2 regions of the Streptomyces sp. NPDC005803 genome follow, and region 2 is predicted to be linked to the other one. Evidence: predicted binding sites of a transcription regulator. Region 2 holds the regulator's gene; the other holds the start of a gene.
What was found. Region 2 encodes HrcA, which represses chaperone genes, less so after heat shock. Its sites were predicted from a motif close to TTNGCACTCNGNNNNNCNGAGTGCNAA; they were not measured.
Positions count from the first base shown of each region.

Region 1: groL (chaperonin GroEL) is a predicted target of HrcA. The motif match lies at 4,419-4,445, and genes of this name have one in related genera.

Region 1 is NZ_JBEXXO010000016.1:40,398-48,677, forward strand. It holds gene ABZ454_RS22565 (DUF6333 family protein) at 1-746, opposite strand, end outside; gene ABZ454_RS22570 (esterase) at 1,201-2,547, shown strand; gene groL (chaperonin GroEL) at 2,634-4,256, opposite strand; gene ABZ454_RS22580 (cold-shock protein) at 4,577-4,783, opposite strand; gene ABZ454_RS22585 (MoaD/ThiS family protein) at 5,216-5,494, opposite strand; gene thrC (threonine synthase) at 5,536-6,828, opposite strand; SAM riboswitch class I at 6,846-6,972, opposite strand; gene ABZ454_RS22595 (glucosyl-3-phosphoglycerate synthase) at 7,126-8,073, shown strand; gene ABZ454_RS22600 (trehalose-6-phosphate synthase) at 8,128-8,280, shown strand, end outside.
Region 2 is NZ_JBEXXO010000005.1:185,662-193,941, reverse strand. It holds gene hemW (radical SAM family heme chaperone HemW) at 1-289, shown strand, start outside; gene ABZ454_RS09800 (DUF3097 domain-containing protein) at 298-1,119, opposite strand; gene ABZ454_RS09795 (MBL fold metallo-hydrolase) at 1,145-1,876, opposite strand; gene hrcA (heat-inducible transcriptional repressor HrcA) at 2,062-3,078, shown strand; gene dnaJ (molecular chaperone DnaJ) at 3,079-4,215, shown strand; gene ABZ454_RS09780 (nitronate monooxygenase) at 4,494-5,567, shown strand; gene ABZ454_RS09775 (16S rRNA (uracil(1498)-N(3))-methyltransferase) at 5,564-6,310, shown strand; gene ABZ454_RS09770 (hypothetical protein) at 6,383-6,922, shown strand; gene ABZ454_RS09765 (S41 family peptidase) at 7,035-8,280, shown strand, end outside.

The DNA of each region.
Region 1 (8,280 bases), on a different contig from region 2:
CAGAAGGCGCCGCCGTCCTCGAAGCCGTCCGGCTCCCCGATCCAGGTGTCCTCCAGATCACCGGCGATCGCCTCGGTCCGCCGGACGCGGAACACCGACAGCGTGCGGCCGGCCCGTGGCAGCGGGGCCGTCCGCCCCAGGGCCAGCCGCACCAGCCCGTCCCAGGCGAAATCCCCTGGCTCGTCGTCGAGTTCGATGGACTTGCGTGCCAGATCACCGGGACCGATACCGAACGCCTCGACGACGTCCCGCACGCGGCCCTCACGGTCCCAGTCCCCCTCGCCGCTCCACCCGGCCGCGAACAGCCGTACGCCGTCGGGGTGGTGGATGACATGGGCGCGGTAGGCCACGGGGTGGTCGATCCTCGCCGAGCCGATGACGACCGCGCCGGGGAAGCGCGCGGCCAGCGCCTGCGCCTGCTCGGCGAGGGGGAGGGCGCCCCCGGTGGCCACCAGGGCCGGATCGTTGACCTCGGTCACCGCCCCCCAGCATCCGACGCCGACGAGGTCGAGATCCGCACGGGTCGCGAACGGCATCCGCTCGACCGCTTCGATCCGCCCCGACTCCTCCACCACCGCGTCGACCGTGCCGAACGACGCGGCGAACTCCCGTGCGCGCGCCGGGTCGTGGGCGGGGAGTTCGCCGTCCCCTTGCGGAAACGGCCGCTCGACGACCGTGAGCCGGAACTCCCCGTGCCGCGCGATGTCCGCGTCCGGCGGGTACTCCCAGAGGTCGTCGTAGCTCATCGGGTTCCTCCGCGATCGGGGACGAGACAGAACAGGACAGGAACGAAAGACCCTAGGCGGGGCCCTGCCGAGGAGCAACCGGCCCGCCCACCGCCGGGCAGGGCCGACCCCGCATCCGCGTGCACGGTGACGCGCACCGGCACGAACTGCCGTGCGTCGAGCGAGGGTTCGGCCGTACCCGGTACTCGCGCAGCGGTACGTCCTTCCGCGCTTCCAGCGTGCCGTGCTCACGGCCCCGGCGGCCGGGCTCATACCCGGGTAGCAGGCACCGCCCGGCCATATGAGCACCCGGGTAGCAGGCACCGCCCGGCCGAATGAGCACCCGGGTATCACGCGCCAGGGGCGCTGCGCCGGGCATCGTGGGGGCGTCAGCCGCACACGGCGCCCGTCGCGCACCGCGAGCCGTGCCGTGCCGTGCAGTGCCGTGCCGTGCCGTCCGAACGGGGAGTTTCAGGTGACCGCAGTCCCGCCCACGCGTACCCACGCTCACAGCCGCCGGCAGGTGCTCGCCACCGGGCTCGCCGCGTCCGCCCTGCTGGCCGCGTCCGCCGTACCGTCAACCGCCGTACCGTCCACCGCCACGCCGTCGGCCGCCCCAGGACGCCGCACGCGCAACACCGCCGCGGGCCCCGCCGCGGGGGCCGCGCTGCCGGCCGCCGGGTTGCCGCGCCCCACCGGCCCGTTCGACGTCGGGGCCCTCGCCCTCCGCCTCGTCGACCGCACCCGGACCGACCCGTGGGCGACGGACGTGCCGTACCGCGAACTGATGGTCAGCGTCCGCTACCCGGCCGCGCCCGGCGGCTCCGCGCCCCGCGTGCCCCAGATGGCGGCCGCCGCGGCCGTCCACTTCGGGGGGCCCGAGGGGGCCGCCGTCCTGAATCTGGGCATGGCGCCGGGGACGGTCGACTGGGGTGCCACGCTCAGCCACGCCCACCGGGACGCGCCCGTGCACCCGCGGGCCGGCCGGCTGCCCGTCGTCCTGTACTCCCCCGGGCTGGGCGACCCGCGCACCTGGAACACCACGCTGGTGGACGACCTGGCGAGCCAGGGCTATGCCGTCGTCACCGTCGACCACACCTACGAGGCCACCGAGGTGGAGTTCCCCGGTGGCCGCATCGCCCCCATGCGGATCTTCGACGGGGCCCCGCCCACCGATCCGGACGCGGTCAGCGCCCTGCTGCACAAGGTCGTGGCGGTGCGCGTCGCCGATACCCGGTTCGTCCTCGACCGGCTCCCGGAGCTGAACCGGACGCGCTTCGGGGACGTACTCGATCTGCGGAGCATCGGGATGTTCGGCCACTCCGCGGGTGGCTTCACCGCGGCCCAGACCATGCACGACGACCGCCGGATCCGGGCGGGCGTCAACATGGACGGGCAGATGGACTACGTCGGCGGGGAACTGCCGGACGGGAGCCGGCTGAGCACGGTGGCGCTGGAGGGCCTCGACCGGCCGCTGCTGCTGATGGGGACGGAGAGCGAGGGCTCGGGCGACTACCGCCGGCAGCCGTCCTGGGCGGCGTTCTGGCAGCACACCCGTGGCTGGAAGGCGAACGTCACCCTGACCGGGTCGCGTCACGCCTCGTACACGGACGCACAGGTGCTGCTGCCTCAGCTGGCCCGGCAGGGCGTGGAGCCCGGCGGCGGACTGGCGGCCGTGGTCGGGACGGTGCGGCCGGACCGGGCGGCCGCCGCGTCGCGGGCGTATGTGACGTCGTTCTTCGGACGGTGGCTGCGCGGCCATGACGACCACCTGCTGGACGGACCCGCGGACCGCTTCCCGGAGATGGTGTTCACCCCGTAGTGGACGCGAACGGCACCGGCCCCCGGGGATCTCTCCCCGGGGGCCGGTGCCGTGTACTGCTGTGCGGGACCGCTGATCCGTCAGGATCAGAAGTCCATGTCACCGCCCGGCATGCCGCCCGGAGCGGCCGCGGCGGCCTTCTCCGGCTTGTCGGCGATGACGGCCTCGGTGGTGAGGAAGAGCGCGGCGATGGACGCGGCGTTCTGCAGGGCGGAGCGCGTGACCTTCGCCGGGTCGAGAATGCCCTCGGCGATCATGTCGACGTACTCGCCGGTCGCGGCGTTCAGGCCGTGACCGATCGGCAGGTTGCGCACCTTCTCGACGACGACGCCACCCTCGAGACCACCGTTGACGGCGATCTGCTTGAGCGGAGCCTCCAGCGCCAGCTTGACGGCGTTGGCGCCGGTCGCCTCGTCACCCGAGAGGTCCAGCTTCTCGAAGACGGCCGAGGCCTGGAGCAGAGCCACGCCACCACCGGCGACGATGCCCTCCTCGACGGCGGCCTTGGCGTTGCGCACCGCGTCCTCGATGCGGTGCTTGCGCTCCTTGAGCTCGACCTCGGTCGCGGCGCCGGCCTTGATGACGGCCACGCCGCCGGCCAGCTTCGCAAGGCGCTCCTGGAGCTTCTCGCGGTCGTAGTCCGAGTCGCTGTTCTCGATCTCGGCACGGATCTGGTTGACGCGGCCCTGAACCTGGTCGCTGTCACCGGCGCCGTCGACGATCGTCGTCTCGTCCTTGGTGATGACGACCTTGCGGGCGCGGCCGAGCAGGTCGAGACCGGCGTTCTCCAGCTTGAGGCCGACCTCCTCGGAGATGACGGTGCCACCGGTGAGGATGGCGATGTCGCCGAGCATGGCCTTGCGGCGGTCACCGAAGCCCGGAGCCTTGACGGCGACGGACTTGAAGGTGCCACGGATCTTGTTGACGACCAGGGTCGACAGGGCCTCGCCCTCGACGTCCTCGGCGATGATCAGCAGCGGCTTGCCGGACTGCATGACCTTCTCCAGCAGCGGAAGGAGGTCCTTCACGTTGCTGATCTTCGAGTTCACGATCAGGATGTACGGGTCGTCCAGGGACGACTCCATGCGCTCCATGTCCGTGGCGAAGTACGCCGAGATGTAGCCCTTGTCGAAGCGCATACCCTCGGTGAGCTCCAGCTCCAGACCGAAGGTCTGGGACTCCTCGACGGTGATGACGCCTTCCTTGCCGACCTTGTCCATGGCCTCGGCGATGAGCTCGCCGATCTGGGTGTCGGCGGCGGAGATGGAGGCGGTCGAAGCGATCTGCTCCTTGGTCTCCACGTCCTTGGCCTGCTCCAGGAGGGCGGCGGAGACGGCCTCGACGGCCTTCTCGATGCCCCGCTTGAGAGCCATCGGGTTCGCACCCGCGGCCACGTTGCGCAGGCCCTCGCGGACGAGTGCCTGAGCGAGAACGGTGGCGGTGGTCGTACCGTCGCCGGCGACGTCGTCCGTCTTCTTGGCGACCTCCTTGACCAGCTCCGCACCGATCTTCTCGTACGGGTCCTCCAGCTCGATCTCCTTGGCGATGGAAACACCATCGTTGGTGATCGTGGGGGCGCCCCACTTCTTCTCGAGGACGACGTTGCGACCCTTGGGGCCAAGGGTGACCTTGACGGCGTCGGCGAGCTGGTTCATGCCGCGCTCGAGACCGCGCCGGGCCTCCTCGTCGAACGCGATGATCTTGGCCATGTGAAGTGGTCCTCCCGGACAGGGGTGGATTTCTCCGGACCGAGAGGCGCCCGCGACGGACGGCCTGCCTGCCTGGCGGTTCCTTGCTCCACCAGACCTGCGGGCCTCACCGGCCCGGTCCAAGTTCTGTCACTCTCACCTGGAGAGTGCTAAGCCCAATGATTAGCACTCGACCCCCGAGAGTGCAAGCGTCCCCCTCCGGAGTGTGGACAACCGCGGGAGCCGTCCGGGTGGCGCGGAACGCGCGGAGGGCCCGTACCCCAGGGGTACGGGCCCTCCGTGCGTGAGTAGTGTCGATGGCCGACCGCGTGGTGACGGGCTCAGCCGACGGCGAGCTTGACCATGTCCGCCTGCGGCCCCTTCTGGCCCTGCGAGATCTCGAATTCAACTCGCTGACCCTCTTCGAGGGTGCGGTACCCGTCCATCTGGATCGCACTGTAGTGGACGAAAACATCCGCACCACCGTCGACCGCGATGAAGCCGTACCCCTTCTCCGCGTTGAACCATTTGACGGTGCCCTGAGCCATGCCTAACTCCCCTATTACTGGCCCTTGCACAGGACCGCACTTCGCGGGCCCGGGTCAGAACTCACCCTCCGACAGGAGAGGGTGTGTGCGCCGGAACGCGTCGACCGCGGCTGAATGTATCTGCCCAACTGCCCTCTGCAACAGGTCAATCGGACGAGAATTCTGAGCAGCATCGATCGCCCGAATATGAGGAAGTCATGAGATTCCAGGGCAAGTCGGGCCAGGCAAAGGCGACTTATGGCGCAAGGAGCTCGGGTACTTTGGCTGCATCTTGTCGGGGCCGGGCGCATTCTCATATGCGGGCGGCACGGGCAGCGGAGGGGGCTTCCCACACTCTACCGCGCTCAACCATGCAGAATTGCCCCCTCCGCTTCTCTCGCAGAGGGGGCAATTCCGGTGACGCGGTGAAGTCGGGCCGGCGTGGCCCGGGGCTCAGCAGCCGCCGGCGACGGCCGGGATGATCGAGATGCCGGCGCCGTCCGGGGTGACCGCGTCCAGGCCGCCCTCGAAGCGCACGTCGTCGTCGTTGACGTACACGTTGACGAAGCGGCGCAGCTTGCCCTGGTCGTCCAGGACGCGGGCGGCGATCCCCGGGTGGTCCTTCTCCAGGGACTCGATGACCTGGGAGAGGGTCGCGCCCTCGGCCGGGACCTCGGCCTGGCCGCCCGTGTAGGTGCGGAGGATGGTGGGGATACGGACCTTGACGCTCATGGTGGGTGCCCTTCCTGAAGTCTCGGGTGGTCGAAGGCTTCTCAGCCGGTGGCGAGGCCTGCGGCGCGGAAGGCGTCCAGGCTCGGGCGGATCGTGGCGGTCGCCTGCGAGGTGGCGGCCACCGCGTCCAGCGTCTTGAGGCCGTCACCGGTGTTCAGGACGACGGTGGTGAGCGCCGGGTCGAGCACGCCGGCGTCGATCAGCTTCTTCGTCACGCCGACCGTCACGCCGCCCGCCGTCTCGGCGAAGATGCCCTCGGTGCGGGCCAGCAGCTTGATCGCGTCGACGATCTGCTCGTCGTCGACGTCCTCGACGGCGCCACCGGTGCGGCGGGCGATGTCCAGGACGTACGGGCCGTCGGCCGGGTTGCCGATCGCGAGGGACTTGGCGATCGTGTTCGGCTTCTGCGGCCGGACGACGTCGTGGCCGGCCTTGAAGGCGGCGGAGACCGGGGAGCAGCCCTCGGCCTGGGCGCCGAAGATCTTGTACGGCTTGTCCTCGACCAGGCCGAGCTTGATCAGCTCCTGGAGGCCCTTGTCGATCTTCGTGAGCTGCGAGCCGGACGCGATCGGGATGACGATCTGGTCGGGCAGCCGCCAGCCGAGCTGCTCGCAGATCTCGTAGGCGAGGGTCTTGGAGCCCTCGCCGTAGTACGGGCGCAGGTTGACGTTGACGAAGCCCCAGCCCTCGCCGAGCGGGTCGCCGATGAGTTCGGAGCAGAAGCGGTTGACGTCGTCGTAGTTGCCCTCGATGCCGATCAGTTCACCGCCGTACACCGCGGCCATGACGACCTTGCCCTGCTCCAGGTCGTGCGGGATGAACACGCAACTGCGCAGACCGGCACGGGCGGCGGCGGCGCCCACGGCGCCGGCCAGGTTGCCGGTGGAGGAGCAGGACAGGGTGGTGAATCCGAAGGCGCGGGCGGCCTCGACGGCGATCGCGACGACGCGGTCCTTGAAGGAGTGCGTCGGGTTGCCGGAGTCGTCCTTGACGTACAGACCGCCGGTGACGCCCAGCTCACGGGCGAGGTTGTCGGCCTTGACCAGCTTGGTGAAGCCGGGGTTGATGTTGGGCTTGTCCGCGACGTCGGAGGGGACCGGCAGCAGCGGCGCGTAACGCCAGATGTTGTCGGGTCCGGCCTCGATGCGCTTCTTCAGCTCGTCCGGGGAGCCGCTCGGAAGGTCGTACGCCACTTCGAGCGGCCCGAAACAGGACGCGCAGGCGAAAATGGGGCCGAGTGCGAATCGCTCCCCGCATTCGCGGCAGGAAAGCGCCGCGGCGGGTCCGAGGTCCACAGCAGATTCGGTGGGTGCGGCAACAGTCTCAACAGCCATGATGGCGAGGCCCTTTCTCCTCATCTTCCTCGCGACGCATTTCGTCACGAGACGGAATTGGCACCTTCCCCACCGGACCTCGCGGTCGGCGGGAGGGTTGCCGGGACTTCAACGGGCCGTTCCCTCAGTCCCTCTGGATGAGCGCTGTGGCACTGGACCATGGATCCAGGCGTTTATCGGCGGACGGACCCCGGCATGCGACGGCCATCTGCGTTGTTCAAGACTGTAACCGAAGCATCGGACGGTTGAGATAGTCGTCCGAACCGCGAGATGGATCACATACAGGGAGTATCGACCGTGCTGGAAGAGGTCGAACGCTGGCTGACCAGGCGTTCCTGGTCAGCCGCCGACCGTCCGCTGGAGCGGCTGCTGGAGGCCAGGAAGGACGCGCACGGACCGGCCGTGAGTGTCGTCCTGCCCGCGCTGAACGAGGCGGAGACGGTCGGGGACATCGTCACGACGATCCGGCGCGAGCTCATGGAGAAGGTCCAGCTGGTCGACGAGCTGGTGGTGATCGATTCCGGTTCCACGGACGCCACCGCGCAGGTCGCCCGCCGGGCGGGCGCCCGGGTGGTCCACCGGGACGACATCCTGCCCCGCGTCCCGGCCGTCCCCGGCAAGGGCGAGGTGCTCTGGCGGTCACTGCTGGTGACCGGCGGCGACATCGTCTGCTTCATCGACGCGGACCTGAAGGACTTCTCGGCCGACTTCGTCTCGGGCATCGTCGGCCCGCTGCTGACCGACCCCTCGGTGCAGTTCGTCAAGGCGATGTACGACCGCCCGTTCGGCGACACCACGGGTCAGGGCGGCCGGGTCACCGAAATGGTGGCACGCCCGCTGCTCAATCTGCACTGGCCCCAGCTGGCCGGTTTCGTCCAGCCCCTGGGAGGCGAGTACGCCGTGCGCCGCTCGCTGCTGGAGCGGCTGCCGTTCCCGGTCGGTTACGGAGTGGAACTGGGGCTGCTGGTCGACGCCCTGCACACGGTCGGCCTGGACGCCCTCGCCCAGGTCGACGTCGGCGTCAGGAAACACCGCCACCAGGACGGCCAGGCGCTCGGCCGGATGGCGGCCGCCATCTACCGGACCGCCCAACTCCGCCTCTCCCGGGGGCATCTGGTCCGCCCGTCGCTGACCCAGTTCGAGCGCGGCGAGCACGGTTTCGTCCCGCACACGTACCCGGTGGACACCGAGGAGCGGCCGCCGATGCGGGAGATCGAGGAGTACGTTTCCCGCCGCGCCGCGTGACGTGGCCTGACTTCGCACGTTTGGGCGGTTCGTGATCGGGCTAGATTCCGCAACATGGTCTCCGCGCACGCCCCCCAGCCCGCTGCCCAGGTACTCGTCGCGTCCAACCGCGGCCCCGTCTCGTACGCGCTGCGCGAGGACGGTTCCCTCGACGCCAAGCGCGGCGGGGGCGGACTCGTCTCCGGCCTGAGCGCCGTCGACGACAAG
Region 2 (8,280 bases):
CGTGAAGCACCCGGGGGCGTACGCACAGGCGCTGGCCGAGGGGCGCTCGCCCGGCGCGGGCCGCGAGATCCTCTCGGCGGAGGACCGGCGGGTCGAGCGCATCCTGCTGGAACTGCGCCTCGTCGACGGCTGCCCGCTGGCGCTGCTCGCCCCGGCCGGTCTCGCGGCGGCGGGCCGGGCGGTGGCGGACGGGCTGCTGGAGCCCGGCCCGTTCGCGGACGGGCGGGCGGTGCTGACCCTGCGCGGGCGGCTGCTGGCGGACGCGGTGGTGCGGGACCTGGTGGACTGAGCGCAGGCCTACTCGGGAGGGGCCGTCACGAAGTCGATCAGCTCCTCCACCCGGCCCAGCAGCTGCGGCTCCAGGTCCCGGTAGGAGCGGACCGTCGACAGGATCCGCTGCCAGGCCGCACCCGTGTTCTCCGGCCACCCCAGCGCGCGGCACACCCCCGTCTTCCAGTCCTGGCCGCGCGGCACCACCGGCCACCCGGCGATCCCGACGGAGGACGGCTTCACGGCCTCCCACACGTCGATGTACGGGTGGCCCACCACCAGCACGTTCGCGTCCGAGATCCGCGCCGCGATCCGGGACTCCTTGGAGCCCGGCACCAGGTGGTCCACCAGGACCCCGAGCCGCGCGTCCGGGCCCGGTGAGAACTCCCGCACGATCGCCGGCAGGTCGTCGATGCCCTCCAGGTACTCGACGACCACGCCCTCGATGCGCAGGTCGTCGCCCCAGACCCGCTCCACCAGCTCGGCGTCGTGCCGGCCCTCCACGTAGATCCGCCCGGCCCGTGCCACCCTCGCCCGAGCCCCGGGCACCGCCACGGAACCGGAGGCCGTCCGGCCGGGCCGGGCCGGGCCGCCCGCCGACGGGCGCACCAGCGTGACGACCCGGCCCTCCAGCAGGAAGCCGCGCGGCGTCATCGGGAAGACCCGGTGCTTGCCGAAGCGGTCCTCCAGGGTCACCGTCGGGCCCTCGGCCGTCTTCTCGCAGCGGATCACCGCACCGCAGAAGCCGGTGACGGCCTCCTCCACGACCAGATCCGGGTCGGCGGGCACCTCGGGAGCGGGGGCGGACTTCTTCCACGGCGGGGTCAGGTCCGGCTGGTAGCTGCGCATCGGACGACGATAAGCGGGGAGCGGCCTACGACACGCCGAACCGGGCAGCGAGATCATCGCGTTGGGCCCGGACGAACGCGGCGTCCACGACCGCCCCGTGCCCCGGCACGTACAGCGCGTCCTCGCCGCCCAGCGCCAGCAGCCGGTCCAGCGCCGCCGGCCAGCGCGCCGGGAAGGCGTCCGGGCCCGCCTGCGGCTCGCCGGACTCCTCCACCAGGTCGCCGCAGCACACGATCGCGGGGGAGCCCGAGGCGGCGGGCACCAGCACCGCCAGATCGTGACCGCTGTGCCCCGGGCCGACGTTCACCAGCACCACCTCGCGCCCGCCTCCCAGATCGAGTGCCCATGAGCCGCACACCTCGTGATGCGGCGCCACCAGCACATCGGCGGACTCGGCCGCATCGTGCTCGGCCAGGCCGTGCCGCACCGCGTCGGCGTGCAGCTCGTCCGCCCCACGCCGCAGCAGGTCCGTCAGGCCGGCCGCGCCGTACACCTGCGCCCCGGCGAAGGCGGCCGTGCCCAGCACATGATCGAAATGGGGGTGGCTGAGTGCGATATGCGTCACCCTCCTGCCGAGCAGAGACTCCGCCTGACCGCGCACTTCGACCGCTTCACGGAGTGACGACCCGGTATCGCAGAGCAGCGCTCCGTCCGTCCCGGCCACCAGGACGACCGAGGCATCCCACACCGGAAGGCGTCTACGGCCCACTCCGTGTCCGAGTCGCTCCCAGCCGAACTCTTCCCAAGCGGCGTCCATACGGCGACGCTATCGGCAACGACCTGCGCAGTCACGCGGTAGCGTGGCCGGTCGCCCTTGCTAGGGGGCCACCCCGTCGCCGTACACTGGCCGGGGGATTGCTGGCACTCGTACGCACAGAGTGCCAGGGCAGGACCCGGGAACGGCCCGAGAACCACCGAGGTACACAGCTGGAGGTGTGCGCGATGCTCAGCGAACGCAGACTCGAAGTGCTGCGCGCCATCGTCCAGGACTATGTCGGCACCGAGGAGCCCGTCGGCTCCAAGGCGCTCACGGAGCGGCACAAGCTGGGGGTCTCCCCGGCCACCGTCCGCAACGACATGGCGGTGCTGGAGGACGAGGGCTTCATCGCCCAGCCGCACACCAGCGCGGGACGCATCCCGACGGACAAGGGCTACCGGCTCTTCGTCGACAAGCTCGCGGGGGTCAAGCCCCTGTCGTCGCCGGAGCGCCGTGCCATCCAGAATTTCCTCGACGGCGCGGTCGACCTCGACGATGTCGTGGGGCGGACCGTACGGCTGCTCGCGCAGCTGACCCGGCAGGTCGCCGTCGTGCAGTACCCCTCGCTGACCCGCTCGACGGTGCGGCACGTGGAACTGCTGTCCCTGGCCCCCGCCCGGCTGATGCTCGTGCTGATCACGGACACCGGCCGGGTGGAGCAGCGGCTGGTCGACTGTCCCGCGCCGTTCGGTGAGGCGTCTCTCGCCGATCTGCGGGCCCGGCTCAACAGCCGGGTCGTGGGACGCCGCTTCGCGGACGTCCCGCAGCTGGTGCAGGACCTGCCGGAATCCTTCGAGAGCGAGGACCGGGGAACCGTGTCCACCGTGCTCTCGATCCTGCTCGAAACCCTCGTCGAGGAGACGGAGGAGCGGCTGATGATCGGCGGCACCTCCAACCTCACCCGCTTCGGGCACGACTTCCCCGTGATGATCCGGCCGGTGCTGGAGGCATTGGAGGAGCAGGTCGTGCTGCTGAAGCTGCTCGGCGAGGCCAAGGACTCGGGCATGACCGTACGTATCGGGCACGAGAACGCCCACGAGGGGCTCAACTCCACGTCCGTCGTCGCGGTCGGCTACGGTTCGGGCGACGAGGCAGTCGCCAAACTCGGCGTGGTCGGACCGACCCGCATGGACTACCCCGGAACGATGGGAGCGGTACGCGCAGTGGCACGTTACGTCGGACAGATCCTGGCGGAGTCGTAAGTGGCCACGGACTACTACGCCGTACTCGGCGTGCGCCGCGACGCTTCTCAGGACGAGATCAAGAAGGCCTTCCGGAGGCTCGCCCGCGAGCTGCACCCGGACGTGAACCCCGATCCGAAGACCCAGGAGCGGTTCAAGGAGATCAACGCCGCTTACGAGGTGTTGTCGGACGCTCAGAAGAAGCAGGTCTACGACCTCGGCGGCGACCCGCTGTCCGCCTCCGGAGGCGGTGGCGCGGGCGGATTCGGACAGGGTGGCTTCGGCAACTTCTCCGACATCATGGACGCGTTCTTCGGTACGTCGTCGCAGCGCGGACCCCGTTCGCGCACCCGTCGCGGCCAGGACGCCATGATCCGGCTGGAGATCGACCTCTCCGAGTCGGCCTTCGGCACGACCAAGGACATCCAGGTCGACACGGCCGTCGTCTGTACGACCTGCAACGGCGAGGGGGCCGCACCCGGCACCTCCGCCCAGACCTGCGACATGTGCCGCGGCCGCGGCGAGGTCTCCCAGGTCACCCGGTCGTTCCTCGGCCAGGTCATGACCTCGCGGCCCTGCCCCCAGTGCCAGGGCTTCGGTACGGTCGTGCCGACCCCGTGCCCGGAGTGCGCCGGTGACGGCCGCATCCGCTCGCGGCGCACGCTCACCGTGAAGATCCCCGCCGGTGTCGACAACGGCACCCGCATCCAGCTCGCGGGCGAGGGCGAGGTCGGCCCCGGCGGCGGCCCGGCCGGCGATCTCTACGTCGAGATCCACGAGCTGCCGCACGCCGTGTTCCAGCGGCGCGGCGACGACCTGCACTGCACGGTCACCATCCCCATGACGGCGGCGGCCCTCGGCACCAAGGTGCCGCTGGAGACGCTCGACGGCCTCGAGGAGGTCGACATCCGGCCGGGCACCCAGTCCGGTCAGTCCGTCCCGCTGCACGGGCGCGGCATCACGCACCTGCGCGGCGGCGGGCGCGGCGACCTGATCGTGCACGTCGAGGTGATGACCCCGACCAAGATGGACCCGGAGCAGGAACGCCTCCTGCGCGAGCTGGCGAAGCTGCGCGGCGAGGAGCGGCCCACCGGGCAGTTCCACCCCGGGCAGCAGGGTCTGTTCTCGCGTCTGAAGGACGCGTTCAACGGCCGCTAGTGCCGCGGCAGCCAAGGTTCGCCCCGTCGCGACGCCATGCACGCACTCTCGCCGCACCGGCCGAAAGTCCAAGTACGTCCAGTACGAGGACTTCCGGTCGGCACGCCGAGAGCACGCACCTGACGCCGCTCCTACCGGGCAAACCTTGACTGACGCGGCACTAGACCCGCGCGACGACGCCGTACGGGCCCGGTCTCCGGGCCCGTACGGCATTGCGGACAAATCCTGGCAGCGGGGTGCCCATCACGGGACAAGGAAGGACATGACACGATGCGGTCATGTCCTCCGCGTTGACCGATCTCTGCCGGTATCCGATCGTGCAGGCCCCGATGGCGGGCGGAACCTCCTGTCCGGAGCTCGTCGCGGCCGTCGCCGAGGCCGGCGGGCTCGGCTTCCTGGCCGCCGGGTACAAGACGGCGGACGGCATGTACAACGAGATCAAGCAGGTGCGCGGGCTCACCGGCCGGCCCTTCGGCGTCAACCTCTTCATGCCGCAGCCGAACCTCGCCGACCCGGCCGCCGTCGAGGTGTACCGGCACCAGCTGGCGGGCGAGACCACCTGGTACGAGACCCCGCTCGGTGAGACCGACGCCTGCGGTGACGACGGCTACGAGGCCAAACTCGCCATCCTGCTGGAGGACCCCGTCCCGGTCGTCTCCTTCACCTTCGGCTGCCCCTCCCGCGACACCCTCGACGCCTTCGCCGCGGCGGGTACCTACACCGTCGTGACGGTCACCTCCGCCGAGGAGGCCCAGGCCGCGCAGTGGGCGGGCGCCGACGCCGTCTGCGCCCAGGGCGTGGAGGCGGGCGGCCACCAGTCCACGTTCCGCGACGATCCCCAGGCCGACGGCGCCGGCACCGGGCTGCTCTGCCTGGTGGCCCAGGTCCGCGAGACCGTGCAGATACCCGTCATCGCCGCCGGTGGGCTGATGCGCGGCTCCCAGATCGCCGCGGTGCTGGCGGCGGGCGCCGATGCCGCTCAATTCGGCACCGCCTTCCTGGCCTGCCCCGAGTCGGGCGCCCACCCGCTGCACAAGCAGGCCCTGACCAACCCGCTGTTCGTGCGCACCACCCTGACCCGGGCGTTCTCCGGCCGCCCGGCCCGCGGCCTGGTCAACCGCTTCGTGCGTGAGCACGGACCGTACGCCCCCGCCGCCTACCCCCAGGTCCACCACCTGACAGCCGCGCTGCGCAAGGCGGCGGCCAAGGCGGGGGACGCGCAGGGCATGGCACTGTGGGCGGGGCAGGGACACCGGATGGCGCGCGAGCTGCCCGCGGGCCGGCTGGTCAGGCTGCTCGCCGAGGAACTGGACGCCGCACGGGCGGCCGTGAGCACAAGGAGCACACAGTGACGGCACCCGTCTTCGTCGTCGATGAGATGCCTCAGGGCCCCGGGTTCGTCCTGGAAGGGCCGGAGGGGCGGCACGCCGTCTCGGTGAAACGCCTGCGCGCCGGTGAGGACGTCGTCCTGACGGACGGCCGGGGCCGTTGGGCGGAGGGCGTCGTGACGGCCGCCGAGGGCAAGGACCGGCTCGTCCTCACGGATCTGGAGTCCATCTGCGAGGAACCCCGTCCCGGTGTGCGGATCACCGTCGTCCAGGCGCTGCCCAAGGGGGACCGGGGCGAGGTCGCCGTCGAGACGATGACGGAGACCGGCGTCGACGCGATCGTGCCGTGGCAGGCCGCGCGCTGCATCACCCAGTGGAAGGGCGACCGCGGCCTCAAGTCCCTGGCGAAGTGGCGCAACACGGCCCGCGAGGCCGGCAAGCAGTCGCGCCGGGTGCGGTTCCCGGACGTGGCGGACGCGATGACGACCCGACAGGTTGCCGCACTTCTGGCCACGGCCGACTTCGCGGCCGTACTCCACGAGGACCGCGGGTACGACAGTGAGCCGCTGGCCACCGTCGGGCTGCCCGAGGAGGGCGAGATCGTGCTGGTCGTCGGCCCCGAAGGCGGCGTCTCGCCCGACGAGTTGGCCGTGTTCGCCGCCGCCGGCGCCCGGACCTGCCGGCTCGGGCCGACCGTGCTGCGCACCTCGACGGCGGGGACCGCGGCGACCGCACTGCTGCTGGGGCGCACGGGCCGCTGGTCATAGCCCCTTCCTGCCGGGACAGTTGTGGCCACAAGCGGACTACCGCCGCGCCAGGAGCGGTGGGAAGCTGCCCTTATGGGGACATCAAGGGCATGGGGTCGCCGAGCGACCCGTCGCTTTCCGGCCGCGATCTGCCTCGCGGCCACCGCCGTCGCGGGCCTCGTCGCCTGCGAACCCGCGGACGGGCTGAACACCGCGTCCGTCGCCGTGACCACCGACCGCACCGCCACCCGCGCCCTGGAACACGAAGGCGTCGACGTGGAGTGGCTGACCTGCACGGCGAGCATGGGCGGGGGCGGCGCGAAGGCCTCGTCCCCCGAGGCCGGTCCGGCCACCGCCTCCACGCGTCGCCTCGCCGACGTCGACTGCGACGGCAGGACGAAGGACGGCCGGGACCTCACTGTTTCCGGCCAGGTCCGGCAGGCGGTCGACGGCCGGTGCGTCCGCGGGGACCTGACCGCGAAGGCCGCGGGGCGGACGGTGTTCCGGGCCAGCCTGCTCGGCAACTGCGACGCGCCGCCCTCGACCCCCGCGCCCGGCGCGGGGGGAGGGGGAGGGGCCCGGCCGACGGTCACGGTGACCGTCACGGTCACCGAGCAGCCGCAGGGCAAGTGAGGCGGCCCGCCCCGCCGTTGCCGGATCTTCCGAGTGCGCCGGAGACCGACCGTACGGCGGACTCCGGCCAACCCCGTTCCGCCGGCCACGACCGCGGCCTAGGGTGATCCATGTGACACAGCCTTCCTACCTCCGGTATCCCCATGTCCAGGGCGACTCGATCGCCTTCACCGCCGAGGACGATGTCTGGCTCGCGCCGCTCGACGGCGGCCGAGCCTGGCGTGTCAGCGCCGACAACCGTCCCGTCACCCAGCCCCGGATATCTCCCGACGGCACCCGCGTCGCCTGGACGTCCACCCGGGACGGGGCACCCGAGGTACATCTGGCTCCCGTCGACGGCGGCCCCTCCCGGCGGCTGACCCACTGGGGCGACGCGCGGACCACCGTGCGCGGCTGGACGCCCGACGGCGACGTGCTGGTCACCAGCACGCAGGGGCAGGTCTCGCTCCGGCGCAGCTGGGCCCGGGCCGTCCCGGTCGACGGCGGTCCCGCCCGGACCCTCCCGTACGGACCGGTCGGCTCCCTGGCGTACGGCCCCGACGGACGCGTCCTGCTGCTCTCGGCCACCATGGGGCGCGAGGCCGCCACCTGGAAGCGCTACCGGGGCGGCACGGCCGGAAAGCTCTGGATCGCGGCCGAGGGGGACCCGGCGGAGTTCGTACGCCTCCACGAGGAGATCGACGGCAACATCGAGTGCCCCCTGTGGGTGGGCGACCGCGTCGCCTTCCTCTCCGACCACGAAGGCGTGGGCGCGCTCTACTCCTCCCTCCCCGACGGCGCCGACCTGCGCCGGCACACCGGCGTCGAGGGCTTCTACGCGCGGCACGCCACCACCGACGGCACCCGCGTCGCCTACGCGTCCGCCGGTGAACTGTGGCTCCTGGACAGCCTGGAGGGCGACGAGCCCCGCCGCCTCGACATCCGGCTCGGCGGCCAGCGCGCCGACCTCCAGCCCCACCCCGTGCACGCCGGCAGCCACCTGCACGCCGCGTCCCCCGACCGCACCGGCCGCGGCAGCGCCGTCGGGTCCCGCGGCGCCGTCCACTGGGTCACCCACCGCGAGGGCCCGGTCCGCGCGCTCGCCGTCGAACCCGGCGTACGGGCCAGGCTGCCCCACACCTTCCAGGCCGACGGCGACCAGTACGTCGTCTGGGTCACCGATGCCGAGGGCGACGACGCGCTGGAGTGCGCCCCCGCCACCGGGACCGGACCCGGCGCCGTCCCGCGCCGCCTCGCCGCAGGCCGGATCGGCCGGGTCCTCGACCTGGCCCCGGCGCCCGACGGCAGCCGGTTCGCGGTCGCCGCCCACGACGGACGCGTCCTGATCGTCGAGCGGGAGAGCGGCGAGGTCCACGAGG